Linked DNA regions of Candidatus Scalindua japonica. The protein of the gene in region 1 interacts with the protein of each later gene in a pairwise test. Links are inferred from orthologs where the notes say so. Each region holds a gene or a part of one and is shown on either strand. Other genes may lie near its edges.

What was found.
Region 2: the proteins of rpe (region 1) and eno interact in binary tests that used the Escherichia coli proteins (3 or more experiments, as listed by UniProt). The link is inferred for Candidatus Scalindua japonica from one-to-one orthologs.

The regions. Positions count from the first base shown.
Region 1 is NZ_BAOS01000027.1:89,621-96,480, forward strand. The notes cover bases 2,187-5,075. They hold rpe (ribulose-phosphate 3-epimerase), read right to left. Parts: upstream 4,033-5,075; coding sequence 3,340-4,032; downstream 2,187-3,339. Other genes in these bases: SCALIN_RS13870 (GIY-YIG nuclease family protein), read right to left, coding at 2,187-2,230; accD (acetyl-CoA carboxylase, carboxyltransferase subunit beta), read right to left, coding at 2,469-3,293; SCALIN_RS13890 (phosphoglycerate kinase), read right to left, coding at 4,064-5,075. Also shown: tRNA lysidine(34) synthetase TilS, read left to right, coding at 1-893; SCALIN_RS13865 (Lcl C-terminal domain-containing protein), read left to right, coding at 1,103-1,681; more of SCALIN_RS13870, read right to left, coding at 1,946-2,186; more of SCALIN_RS13890, read right to left, coding at 5,076-5,260; gap (type I glyceraldehyde-3-phosphate dehydrogenase), read right to left, coding at 5,276-6,277; SCALIN_RS13900 (CsgG/HfaB family protein), read left to right, coding at 6,697-6,860. UniProt on the Escherichia coli protein: Catalyzes the reversible epimerization of D-ribulose 5-phosphate to D-xylulose 5-phosphate.
Region 2 is NZ_BAOS01000013.1:28,303-35,145, reverse strand. Bases 1,675-4,546 are described here. They hold eno (phosphopyruvate hydratase), read left to right. Parts: upstream 1,675-2,406; coding sequence 2,407-3,687; downstream 3,688-4,546. Other genes in these bases: SCALIN_RS07620 (glutamate-5-semialdehyde dehydrogenase), read left to right, coding at 4,344-4,546; SCALIN_RS07625 (FtsB family cell division protein), read left to right, coding at 3,923-4,354; csrA (carbon storage regulator CsrA), read right to left, coding at 1,697-1,906. In the rest of the region: SCALIN_RS07645 (nitroreductase family protein), read left to right, coding at 1-330; SCALIN_RS07640 (DUF362 domain-containing protein), read left to right, coding at 453-1,643; more of SCALIN_RS07620, read left to right, coding at 4,547-5,600; SCALIN_RS07615 (vWA domain-containing protein), read left to right, coding at 5,836-6,426; SCALIN_RS22640 (thrombospondin type 3 repeat-containing protein), read left to right, coding at 6,526-6,843. UniProt on the Escherichia coli protein: Catalyzes the reversible conversion of 2-phosphoglycerate (2-PG) into phosphoenolpyruvate (PEP). It is essential for the degradation of carbohydrates via glycolysis.

The DNA.
Region 1 (6,860 bases):
ACAGGGTTGATTCGACAAATATAGAAAAAGATAAATTAAGAAATAAGATCAGACTGGAACTTATTCCGCACCTTGAAAAAAATTATAATCCAAAGATAAAAAAGTCCCTGGTTACGTTAGGTGAAACGGCAATACAAAATTGTGATTACCTGGAAAAAGAAACAAATGTTTTATTCAAAAGCGTATTAATAAATAGAGAGGCGAAAACAGAGACACATATAGATAAAATAGTATTGGATATAAATAAATTAAAAGAGTCATCTCAGATTTTGCAACAGATGATTGTTAAAGAGGTAATCATCCGGTTAAACATTCCTCTCAAGAAGATAGGCAACAAAAACTATAAAAATATTCTAAACCTTCTTAATTCTAAAAAAACAGAGATAAACCATATGATTAAGGAGTACCTGAATATCAGGAGAGAGGAAAATGAGTTGTGCTTTTCCAGAAATAAATTTTATGTGGAAGAACGACCTGTTTTAAGCGAAACTGAAATAAAAATTCCGGGAGAAACAGAGCTTGTTGATATGAATTATCAGGTAAAAACAGAGATCAGGGAGATCAAAAATAATTTCCTGGAAGAGTTCAAACAAAAGAAAACAAGCAAAGAAGAAGCTGTTGATTTTGATAAGGTCAGTATGCCGCTCACAGTCAGGACGAGAAGGCAGGGAGATAAGTTTTGGCCGTTAGGTTCTCAGGGGGTTAAGAAAATAAAAGATTTTTTTATAGATAATAAAGTTCCTGTGATGGACCGGGATGCTATCCCGTTAGTAACGATGAACGGACAGCCAGTGTGGATAGTGGGGTTTCGTATTGATGATCGTATTCGGGTTTCGGAGGAAACAACAAAATTATTAATGATGAAGTTTGAGGAGAGAACGACTCATATATAAGTGCTTATATTCGTATGGTTTTTGATAAACCCATGAACATACGCGGCATAAAGAAGAAGATCAAAACGATATCAGACGTTCTTTCTTATGGAAGCCGGATTAAGTAGTAGACCAATAGGAATTCCTTGATGATGGCATAGTTCTTAAATATTATTGGGAGAGTTCTGGTATTTTTACATAACCAGCTCCCGGATGGAGGTAAAACAAATATGAAAAAGTATTTACTATATTTCTTAATAACATCACTAGCTCTTCTTTCTGGCCGGGTGACACAAGCAGAGGAAGCAAATCCACAAAAAATAACCTTGCGTTCATCCTACATGAATTTATCTGTTTCTGAAGTACAGTCAATGCCAAATCTTTATATACGAAAATTTGATGAGTGGGGATTTTACGGACACAGCACAATCATTCACCGCTACGAGAAAAAGTCGATAAAAGGAGACAATGTGGTAATAGATCATACAACGGGGCTTATGTGGCTCCAGTCGGGTTCAAAAGAGTATATGCAGTGGGTTGCAGCAAAAGCATGGATAAGGAATTTGAATACCCGAAAGTATGGAGGCTATAACGACTGGAGATTCCCTACTATAGAGGAAGCAGCATCACTGCTTGAACCTGGCAAGACGAATGCCCTCCATATAGATCCAATCTTTGACAAGGAACAGTGGGGTATCTGGTCCGGTGATAAACGAGGCAGTAGCACCTGGAGTGTCTACTTCAGCCTTGGTAACGTACGCTGGCGCTACAAAAACCGATATGTTCGTCCGGTCCGTTCACTCAATTGATATTCAGCAGACGGTTATTCTTGATTTTGAAAAATACTTGTGTTGGCATCAGGCAAGTTGGACATGTATCAATGTATAGATTGTTGTTTATGTGTTATCTTACTATTTATAATCTCGGTTCTTCAGATTAAAAAAAGGGTAAAAGAAAAAACCCACCATTAAGGTGGGTTTTTAAATGCTCCTCGGGTAGGTATCCTACGCTCTTGACCTTCGGAGTACCTTTGGATCAACTCTTTTTTTTACTGCCAGTTCTAATTAAAGTCTTTAGTCTGTTTTTCTGCCCTTGGTAATATCTTTTGCTAAAGCAACAGAAACTAGCCTTTTATATGCAAATGCTTTTCCCGAACCAGACTTCAAATATTTTTCAAAATTTTTCGACTGTTTCTCTGTTTCGAAAGCACCATACCACACTAATTCCCAAGGCAAATGTGGCTTAGTGCTCTTCACCTTTCCTTCGTTATGTAATTTTATTCTGGCTTTTAAATTTTTTGTAGAGCCAGAATAAAAGATGTGAGACTTTAAGCTTAATAGAATATAACAATAATGCATGTTGTTTAATTTATTAGCAAAAGCCGGTACTACCGTTATTGGGAAATGTCAGCTACAGAATGGCAATAGCCACTCTGTAGCTTTAGCGAAAGATGGCTCCTCGGGTAGGATTCGAACCTACAGCCTAGTGGTTAACAGCCACCCACTCTACCATTGAGCTACCGAGGAATTTATTTGTCATTAGATTATTATAAGCAGAATATTACAACATTATAACATGAAAATCAACAATTACAATTTAACTACTGCTGTTACAATTACAATAATCCAGAATTTTTGAAATTTCCGACTTTAATCGGTCGCGTCCAGCAATTATGTCGATAAATCCATGCTTAAGCATCGATTCTGCAGATTGAAATCCTTTGGGAAGCGTTTTTCTGATCGTCTCTTTAATAACTCTTGGGCCAGCAAATCCCACAAGAGCACCGGGTTCTGCGATTATAATGTCTCCTTGCGAAGCAAAGCTTGCCATGACACCTCCTAATGTCGGATCAGTAAGCACAGAGATAAAAAGTAATCCCGCATCTTGAAGCCTGGCGATAGCGGCACATGTCTTTGCCATTTGCATAAGAGAAAATGCGCCTTCATGCATTCTTGCTCCTCCTCCGGAACCGGAGACTATGATAAGTGGCAATTTCAGTTTCAATGCCATTTCTGCTGCTCTCGCAATTTTTTCTCCTACTACTGACCCCATACTCCCCATTATAAAGCTTGAATCCGTAACACAAAAAATAACATCCTTTCCATCAATAGTGCCCTTCCCAACCGTTGCGGCTTCATTTAACATTGTTTTTTTCTGTTCACTTATAACACGATCTTTATATTTTATACGGTCCTTAAATTTCAAGGGATCAGCAGGCACCATATCATTCCAGTATTCTTCAAAACTGTCTTTATCCAGTGTGATATCTATTCGCTCTTTTGTTGTGATCCTGAAGTGATGATTACATTCCGGACAAACATTATGTTTCTCTTCCACCTTTTTTTTATAAACTACGCTTTTACACCCATCGCACCTTTGCCATAATCCGTCAGGTATATTTTTTTTCTTTCTAAAGAACAATTATTTATCTCCCACAACATTTCTATTAAAACGTTTGTATTTCCGGCTAAAGAGAGCCTCCGCTTTTCATAAACTGATAAGAGTTCTCATTTGCTTCTTTACGGAGGGCTTCTATTGCGTCTTTATAGTCATCCTTACCAAATATAGAGGTTGCAGCGGCGAAAACATTTGCACCGGCAGATGCCGCATCAGCAATAGTTTCCGGTTTTATACCGCCATCCACCTCAATATCAAGATTTTCAGGAGCAATTTCCCTCAATTTTTTAATTTTTTCACATACATATTTCTTGAATGCCTGACCTGAAAACCCCGGATATACTGTCATTACAAGAAGCATGTCTATCGCTCCAAGTAGTTTTTCAACAACCTGTCCCTGGGTATCAGGGTTAATGGCAATTCCTGCTTTTAGTCCCCTGTTTTTAATTAAATTGATAACACTCAAAGGATCATCTGTTGCCTCGATATGAAAAGTCAAGATATCATCCTTGTCTGTCTTCTGTGTAAACGACTCCACATATTTATCCGGATTCTCAATCATGAGATGGATGTCCAGGGGAACGTTGGTAATTTTTTTTATTCCTTCAACGATAAATGGCCCCATTGTAATATTTGGTACAAAATGACCATCCATAACATCTATATGAATTAAGTCAACACCAGCCTGTTCTACCCTCTTAATTTCATTACCCAGCTGAGTTGAATCGGCAGAAAGTATTGACGCAGATATTTTTATTTGCATATTAAAACATTAGTTCCTTTCGCTCGCTAATTCATGACTCTTTCTTATCTGTCAGCGCCGCTATTCCAGGCAACTCTTTGCCTTCTAATAGCTCCAGGAAGGCGCCGCCACCGGTGGATATAAATGATACTTTGTATGATTCTCCCATTCTGTGAAACGCAAGGTCCGTATCTCCTCCCCCTACAATGGTCAACGCATAAGCAGTTACAACTGCCTCCACCATTGCATACGTGCCCCTACTGAATGCGTCAATTTCAAATGCCCCCATGGGGCCATTCCATAGTATAGTCTTTGCATTTTGCATGGCTTCAGAAAAAAGCTTTGTGCTTGCAGGCCCGATATCGAGAGCAAACCAGTCATCCGGAACTTCCTGGAAAGTAACCAGCTTAGTCTCCGCATTACCGTCAAATTTTTCTGCAGCCACAAAGTCCACCGGCAAATATATTTTGACACCTCTCTCCTTGGCAAGTTGATTTATCATGAGGACCTTCACTGCGACATTTTCATCTATCGTTGCCTTGCCAACACCATATCCATGAACCGCAAGGAAAGGAAATGCCATTGCACCACCGATAATTATTTTATCAACCTTTTTTACCAGATTTTCTATTATTTTTATCTTGTCCGTAACCTTTGCTCCTCCAACTATAGCAACTACCGGCCTCGACGGAGCATTGACTGCCTTCTCAAAATAATCTATCTCTCTTTTCACAAGAAAACCTGCCGCCGACTGTGGCACTTCCTTATTCATACCAACCATTGAGGCATGCGATCTGTGACAATTTCCAAATGCATCCTGTACCATCACATCACATAAACTTGCCAATTCTTTGGCAAACTCAGGATCATTTTCCCGTTCTCCTTTATGAAAACGGAGGTTTTCAAGCAGCAAGATGTCTTCAGGCTGCATCGCATCTGCCAGCTTTCTAACATCAGGACCAATGCAATCTTTTGCCAGGGTCACTTCCTTATTGAGAAGCCTGGTAAGCCTTTTAGCGACCGGCTTTAAACTGTATTCCAGTGAGACCTTTCCTCCTGGTCTGCCAAGATGAGAAGCGAGAATTATTTTTGCTCCTTCATCAAGTAAATAATTAATGGTTGGCAAAGTGGCCCTTATCCTGGCATCATCGCTAATATTCCCCTGCTCGTCAAAGGGAACATTATAATCCACTCGTACAAATACCTTCTTGCCTTTCAGGTCAAGTTCGTTAATAAAAAGTTTGTTCATTTGACAGGATCCCCTTTAAGCCTTTGTGATAAGTTTCACAAGATCAACCATACGGTTTGAATAACCCCATTCGTTATCGTACCAGCCTATTACTTTTATCAAATTACCACCAATTACACATGTAGACATGGCATCCAGGATACATGAATGTTCATTGCCTATTATGTCAGAAGAGACAATGGGGTCTTCGCAGTATTCCAATATACCATTCAATTTGCTGTCTGCCGCTGCTTTTAAAGCGCTGTTAACCTCTTCTATACTTACATTCCTTTTCACGATTGCCACTAAATCAGTTACTGAACCATTAGCAACAGGCACCCGCATTGCCATACCGTCAAGCTTTCCCTTAAGTGTCGGAATGACCTCGCCAATGGCTTTGGCAGCGCCGGTGGTCGTTGGAATAATGTTAATGGCCGCGGCCCTCGCCCTTCTCAAATCCTTGTGCATCATATCTGCAACATTCTGGTCATTCGTATAAGCGTGGATGGTCGTCACAAGGCCTTTTTCTAATTGAAAGTTGTCATTAATTACTTTTACGAGGGGAGCAAGACAATTTGTAGTGCAAGAGGCATTGGAAACAATTTTATGTTCTGTACGAAGGTCATTTTCATTTATCCCCATAACTATCGTAGCGTCAAGCTGGTCTTTTGAGGGTGCGGATAAGATTACTTTTTTTGCTCCAGCCTCAAGATGTTTTACACAATCTGCCCTCTTTGTAAATATTCCCGTAGATTCTATCGCTATATCAACTTCTAAGCGTTTCCATGGAAGGTTGGCAGGGTCTTTCTCCTTTGTCAGTGTTACCTCTTTTCCCTTTACAACTATCGTATCTTCTTTTGCCTCAATATCACCGTTAAATTTTCCATGGACTGAATCATATTTCAAAAGCAGAGATAACGTCCTGGCGTCAGCTAAATCATTTATGGCAACCACATCAATATCTTCCCTCTCTGCAATTACTCTAAATACATTACGACCTATTCTACCAAAACCATTTATTCCTACTTTTATTGCCATTATTTAAATTCCTTTCAATCCAATATAATAGATAGTTTTACTTCATAATTCAAAGCCAATTTATTCTCTAGATTAGAAAATTCATAAAATTCCAGCAGGTTGTGGCTTTATTGAGATGCCTTATTTGAAAAGCAGTTTTACCCTGCTTTCAGAAGGGATTTTCCAATTAATGTAAAATGCTTCGACTGCTTTTTCAAAATAATAAGTATTCTATAAATTGAGGAAATACTTATGGATATGAGTACAACAAAGAGGTAAAATTCTAACACACTGCTATAATTTGTCAAGAGTTTTTACCCTATGACAAAGGCAGGAAAAACAATGGTTTATAACCAAGAACACCTATTGACTATGAGGAGTTTATAAACAACAACCTTATTGAATTGAATGCGAAATGCTTTTATAATTGGACCTTTATTATGGAAAAACTTTCAAATCTGCAAATTATTATGAAGCAATATGCGGTAGTAGTCTTCTTTCTTGTTTCAAGCTGTGCCGCAATAGAGAAGGTTTCAGAGGTTGATATTAACGAAAATTTTCCTCATGATGAGATTCAAAAAATAGCGGTAATTATGTTCCAAAC
Region 2 (6,843 bases), on another replicon or contig:
TTAATAGATGCTTACTCACAGGAGTGGTTTTTTACAGCACCGGTAATTATCTGTGCGTGTGCTTCTCCGGGCACTGCATGGAAACGAAATGATGGCAAGGTTTACGTTGATGTTGATGTGGCGATAGCAATGGATCATTTGATACTTGCTGCTCATGCAGAAGGCCTTGGCACCTGTTGGATAGCCGCCTTTAAACCTGATGTGGTAAAAGATGTATTAAGCATACCTGATAATTTAGAACCCTTGATCTTAACCCCCCTGGGTTACCCGAAGGTCATTCCGGAACCAACTTTTCGAAAACCACTAGATGAAATGGTAAGAGAAATTTAGTTGATGTGTTGCTGTTATTCATTCCTGATAATGCTATACACTTCAGTGGAGAAATGTACAAACCATCCGGACACTACTGGCATTTATTATTAAACATTAATAACTTTTAAAGGTATTAAAAGATGACAACAGTCGCAATTTCACGTTGTGATAATTATGAATTGGAAGAAGTAAGCACGGCGGTGAAAAGATGTTTAAATTTAATAGATAATATTGAAACCATTGTAAAACCTGGAATGAAGGTGCTGCTTAAAGCAAACCTCCTGTCTGCCTCTTTAGGGCCGGAGAGGGCGGTTAATACACATCCTGCGGTTATCAGGGCGCTTGTTGATATATTTATGGGAGATTATGGGTGTAAGGTATATATTGGAGATTCTTGTGGCAGCCTAAGGACCGGTTCTACAGATAAGGCTTTTAGAGTTACGCAGATAGACAAGATTGCAGAAGAGACTGGCGCTGTTATCGTAAACTTTGATAAGGATGATGCTATTAACATAACAAATAAAAATGCTGTGATCTTAAAAGATTTTAAGATTGCAAAGACAGTCAAATCCGTAGATGTTGTAGTGAATGTCCCTAAACTGAAAACACACGGCCTTACAAGATACACAGGCGCTATCAAGAATATGTTTGGTTCTATACCTGCTAACGGAAAAAAAAATGTACATCTTCTGGCGCCAAAAAATAGATCAATGGCCCAGGCATTGGTTGATGTTTTTGAGATGGTCCAACCACATATCACGATTATGGATGCGGTAATCGGGATGGAGGGCAACGGACCTAATGCAGGAGATCCGAGAAAGGTAGGGTTAATAATTGCCGGTTATGATGGTGTCGCATTGGATGCCGTGGCTAGCACGGTAGTTGGCTTTGATCCTGTAAAAGTGCCTATAATCAAGTACGCGCATGACAGAAAGCTTGGTACTGCAGATTTGAACGAGATAGATGTTTCAGGTGAGGAAATAAGCAAGGTTAAAGTTGATGATTTTAAAAAACCGTCCAGTTCCGCACAGGATTTTGCATCCAACTATATTCCTGATTTTCTGCTTGCAAAAATGTTTGATAATAGCTGCTCATGCGTCTCTACAGTATATGAACCAAATTGTACAAGATGTTATGAGTGTATTAGAAACTGTCCGGCGAAAGCAATGTCAGCGCCTGAAGGTAAAGTAATAGTAGATGAAGATAAATGTATTGGCTGTTTTTGCTGTGATGAGGTCTGCAATTACAAGGCGATTGAGATGAAGCGATCATTTCTTGGCAGGGCTTTTTTGAAAATGGCAGTGTTTTTAGGTGTAGAGAGACTGCAGTAGATACAAGATTACCTTCTAATTTTCAGGATATGTTTGTGCGCTAAATTTTAAAACTACTTTTTTGGAATATTAATTGTCGTTGATGCAGATGATAATTTGTTTTCATCTTTGACTTTTTTGGCGACTTCTTCCCTGTTGATAGTGATGTGCTTTGGCGCATCAATCCCTAATTTTATCTGCTGTTTATTAATATCTATAACGGTTATCTTGATATTATTTTCAATTAAGATGCTTTCGCCTAATCTTCTGGTTAGTATGAGCATGGTTCACATCCCTGATCTTATATAATAAAATTTTGTAAATCAAGCCTGAAATATATTTCTGTTACTACCCATTTTTTAAACGCTACAGTACAGTAGTTTATAAGTTTTGTCTATTAAGTCAAGATGATTTACATTGCATTTTTGAAAGTTTGGTAAATTTGCAATAATCATAAGAAAACATACTCTTCCACGGATCAGAAGTGCAGAGGGCTTGAATCTCTTTCTTTTAATATATCCAGAACATGATTTGTGCGATTGTAGTTAGTCTGGTTCTTGATGTAGGGCAAGATTTTCAAACGGTCTTCATATATAAGCCCGTTTGACCAGCCAGACTTGCCCGCCAGGCTATGCGATTCAGACGGGTCATTCAGACCGGGAAACGGGTACTACATATTGTTGACAAAACTGTTTGTAAAGTATTTATTTGTAATTGACAGGTTTTGTTCATATTTGTTATAAACCAGGATTAAACTCTCATATTAACTTACAGGAGATTAGCTATGGCAAAGATAGAAAAAACTGCTGCTAGGGAAATACTCGATTCCAGGGGTAATCCTACAGTTGAAGTGGATATAGTATTGGATGATGGTACCATTGGTCGTGCGGCTGTTCCTTCAGGAGCTTCTACAGGGCGTCACGAAGCCTGTGAGCTGAGAGATGGCGATCCAGGGCGATATATGGGAAAGGGTGTTACCAATGCCATTAATAATGTTATAGAAGTAATAGGTCCGAAGATAAAGGGTATGGACCCTTCCGAACAGGAAAGAATTGATAAATTTATGATAGAACTTGATGGTACGGAAAATAAGAGCAACCTGGGCGCTAATGCCATTCTGGGTGTCTCTATTGCTGTCGCAAGAGCGGCTTCAAGTATGCTAAATAAACCGTTGTATAGTTATATTGAAAACAGAGATGACTTCATTATGCCTGTGCCAATGATGAATATTATTAATGGTGGAGAGCATGCTGATAATAACCTTGATATACAGGAATTTATGATCATGCCGGTAGGGGCTGGCTGCTTTAAGGACGCCTTAAGAATTGGAGCAGAAGTCTTTCACAGTTTAAAAAAGATACTCAGCGACAAGGGGTATAATACAAATGTAGGTGATGAAGGCGGATTTGCTCCGGAGCTGAAATGTAACGAGGAGGCCCTGGAGACTATAATGGAAGCTATAAATAATGCCGGCTATGGGCCAGGTAAGGACGTATTACTGGCGCTGGATACAGCCGCTAATGAAGTTTATAAAGATGGAAAATATGTGTTAAAGGCTGAGGCTGATCCTGAGAAATCTATTGAAGGTATGATTTCGTTCTATGAAGACCTGATCTCTAACTACCCCATTTATTCGATAGAAGATGGTCTTGCAGAGGATGATTGGGATGGTTGGAAGGCGTTAACGGAAAAACTTGGGAATAAAGTGCAGCTCGTTGGAGATGATCTATTTGTGACGAACATAAATAGATTGAAGAAAGGTATTGATTTGGGAATAACCAATTCAATATTAATCAAACTTAATCAGATAGGCACACTGACAGAAACTATGCAGACGATAGAAATGGCAAAATCAAATGGTTTCACCACGGTCATATCACATCGTTCCGGAGAAACGGAAGATACTATTATTTCTGATGTTGCAGTGGCAACCAATGCCGGGCAAATCAAGGCGGGGTCGCTTTCAAGAACAGACCGCATATGCAAGTATAATCAATTGTTGAGGATAGAGGAAGAGCTTGGGGACAAGGCAGTTTATGGTGCATCTTTATTAAAGAAAAAGTAGATTGATGTGAGACTTACGTTGTGGATTCTTTTTACAGTATGGTTGGTATTCGCAAAAGTGAGAAGAGATGGGCATTAAGGTTATTAAAAACTCATGAACGGGCCTTAGATCTCAAAAATTCGGGGTGTGTGAAGATGGTCGCCCAGATAAAAAGACCGGGTAATTATTCTATAGTAAGAAACTAAACTGAAAGTAAAACTATTTTTTTAGCAATAATCTTTAGTAACCCCAATACATGCTAAAGCGCTTCCTTCTAACCTTTTCTATAGTAACCTCAATAATAATTGTTTTTTCTGTTATCATCACACAGAAAAGAGAGGAGAGGAGGGAACTTGAAACAACGCAAAAAATTCTTACACAAAAGGTCGAGTATTTAAGAGAAAAAAACGACAGGCTTAAAAAGGAAAATAAGGCACTTGTTGATGATCCTGTACAGGTCGAGAGAGAAGCCAGGGATAAATATGGATATACTAGAGAAGGGGAAGTGACGTATAAAAAATATAAATTTAATATTTCAGATCCTGATAATGACAATGCTGAGAGGTCAACTGAAACTCGTGGTTTGGAAGCATTTTTATTTGACGGACCGTTTCCGTGGCAAGTACCTTTAGGTATGATAGTGATAGCCACACTTTTTTTACTGTTTTCTTATAAATATGAACGTTAAAGCTTATATAGATAAAATTGTTAGAGATGCAAAGGCTGCCTCACGAAAGACAGCAATTGCTGATACTTCTATAAAAAATGCCGCATTGGAGCAGATGGCGCTCAATCTCATTGACAATAAAGAGATATTGATGGCCGAGAATGAAAAAGACTTAAGGGCGGCGGAGGAAAATGGTTTGACTTCTGCTATGATAGACAGATTGAAACTGACTGAGCTGCGTATAGAAGCTATGGCTGAAGGTATAAAAGAGGTGATAAATCTCTCTGATCCTGTTAGTGAAATAATAGAAAAGGTTGTACGCCCGAATGGCCTTGAGATTCAAAAGATCAGAGTTCCCATCGGTGTTATTATCATTATTTATGAATCCCGGCCAAATGTTACAGCAGATGCAGCGTCACTTTGTTTAAAGACAGGAAACGCAACAATACTTCGTGGCGGTAAGGAGTCAATACATTCGAATATTGCCATATACAGGCAAATAAGCTCTGCCCTGGAAAAGGTTGGTCTGGATAAAAATGCTATTCAAGTCATTGAAACTGTTGATCGGGATGCTGTCGGGTATCTTCTAAAGGCAGATGAATTTGCGGATCTTGTCATTCCACGAGGGGGTGAGGGCCTGATACGAAACGTTGTTGAAAATTCTACCATTCCGGTTATAAAACATTATAAAGGCGTGTGTCATGTTTACGTGGATGAGTTCGCTGATCCGGACATGGCAAGAGAAATCTGTTTGAACTCAAAGCTCCAGAGGCCGGGTACCTGTAATGCTATGGAGACTATGCTGGTACACGAGAAATTAGCCGGGACATTTCTTCCTGATGTTTGTAAAGGTATGTCAGATGCCGCTGTAGAGTTGCGGGGATGTGAAAAGAGTTGTAAGATTGTACCTGGAATACAACTGGCTATTGATGAAGATTGGTCAACAGAGTACTTAGAAAAGATACTTTCCATAAAAGTTGTCTCTTCTATCGATGATGCAATCGAACATATTTCTGCCTACGGGTCTTCACATTCTGATGTCATAATAACGGAAGACAAAACCAATGCTAAGAAATTTGTCGATGAGGTAGACTCCGCAGCGGTATATGTTAACGCCTCTACACGCTTTACTGATGGCTTTGAATTCGGAATGGGTGCAGAGATTGGCATCAGTACAGATAAACTTCACGCCCGTGGCCCAATGGGTCTGAAAGAACTCACATCATACAAATATATTATCCACGGTACAGGCCAGATTCGTAAGTAAAAGACCTGTAAAACATACTTGTGCTTGTATGAAACATCAGTTGTTTCTCTTTAAACTTGATTTTTCACATTGCATGAGTTATCTTTCACTTTAATCTTTTGGCTTGTTCCTCTAAAACATGTTCGATGGTACACTTTTTAACATAAAGGAAAAGCCACAATAATTAATCACCCTTTATATTTTATCTTTATCTGAATATCCGGAAGTGTCAGGGATTATTTTTTTGAGGTTAATTATGAATAGAAAACGTTTATTTGTCTTTTCTTTAACAGTTTTAGTTTCGTTACTGACAGGTTGTTTTCAATTTCAGCCAAATTTTTTAACACGCCGTGATAATCTTGATGAAGCGTTTCAAATGGGGGAATATGTACCGAAAATTGACAACTTTTTTATCATACTTGATGCTTCAACATCTATGAGTATGCCGTATAACAACGAAGGAGAAGTTCCAAAGTTTAAAGTAGCTATAGACTTTCTAAAGCGTATGAATAATACTATGCCTGAAATGGATATCAACGGGTCTCTCATGACATTTGGTCGTGGAATCAATCAGTTGAAGAGGCAGACAGAGATTGTATATGGGCCGACTACTTACTCCAGATCCGGCTTGGAACAAAGCTTGAATAGCCTGAGTTTTTCTGCTGAAGGTAACAGCCCTGCAGGACGCGCTATTAAAGCTGTCAGTGCTGCCCTGGGGTCTGTTCAAGGTGATAGTGCTGTAATTTTTATAAGTGATGGTATGAATCTGGAAGGTGATCCTCGTGGAAAGGCAAGGGCCTTGGAAAACCGTTATGGGAAAGGGACATGTTTTATACGGTTTGGGTAGGAAACAACCCTGAGGGCAAGGTTTTTATGGAAAGAACTTGCCAGTGAGATCAAATGTGGTTTTTCTGCATCTATTGATGGTACTGAAACCAGAGAAGATATGATTGATATTGTAAAACAGGTATTTCTTACAACTGGCGAAGGCCGTAATTTAGATAGTGATGGAGATGGTGTTTTTGATAGTATTGATAACTGTCCAGGTACTTCTGCCGGAATTGAGGTGGATAAGCATGGTTGTCCTAAAGTCAGAAATGTTAGAAGGTCAGATAGTGACAGAGATGGGGTGTTTGATGAGTTTGATAAATGCCCCGGTACGCCGGTTGGGGTAGTGGTTGATAAATCTGGATGTCCTGAAATTACTCGGAAAGATAGTGACAGAGATGGGGTGTATGATGAGTTTGATAAATGTCCCGGTACG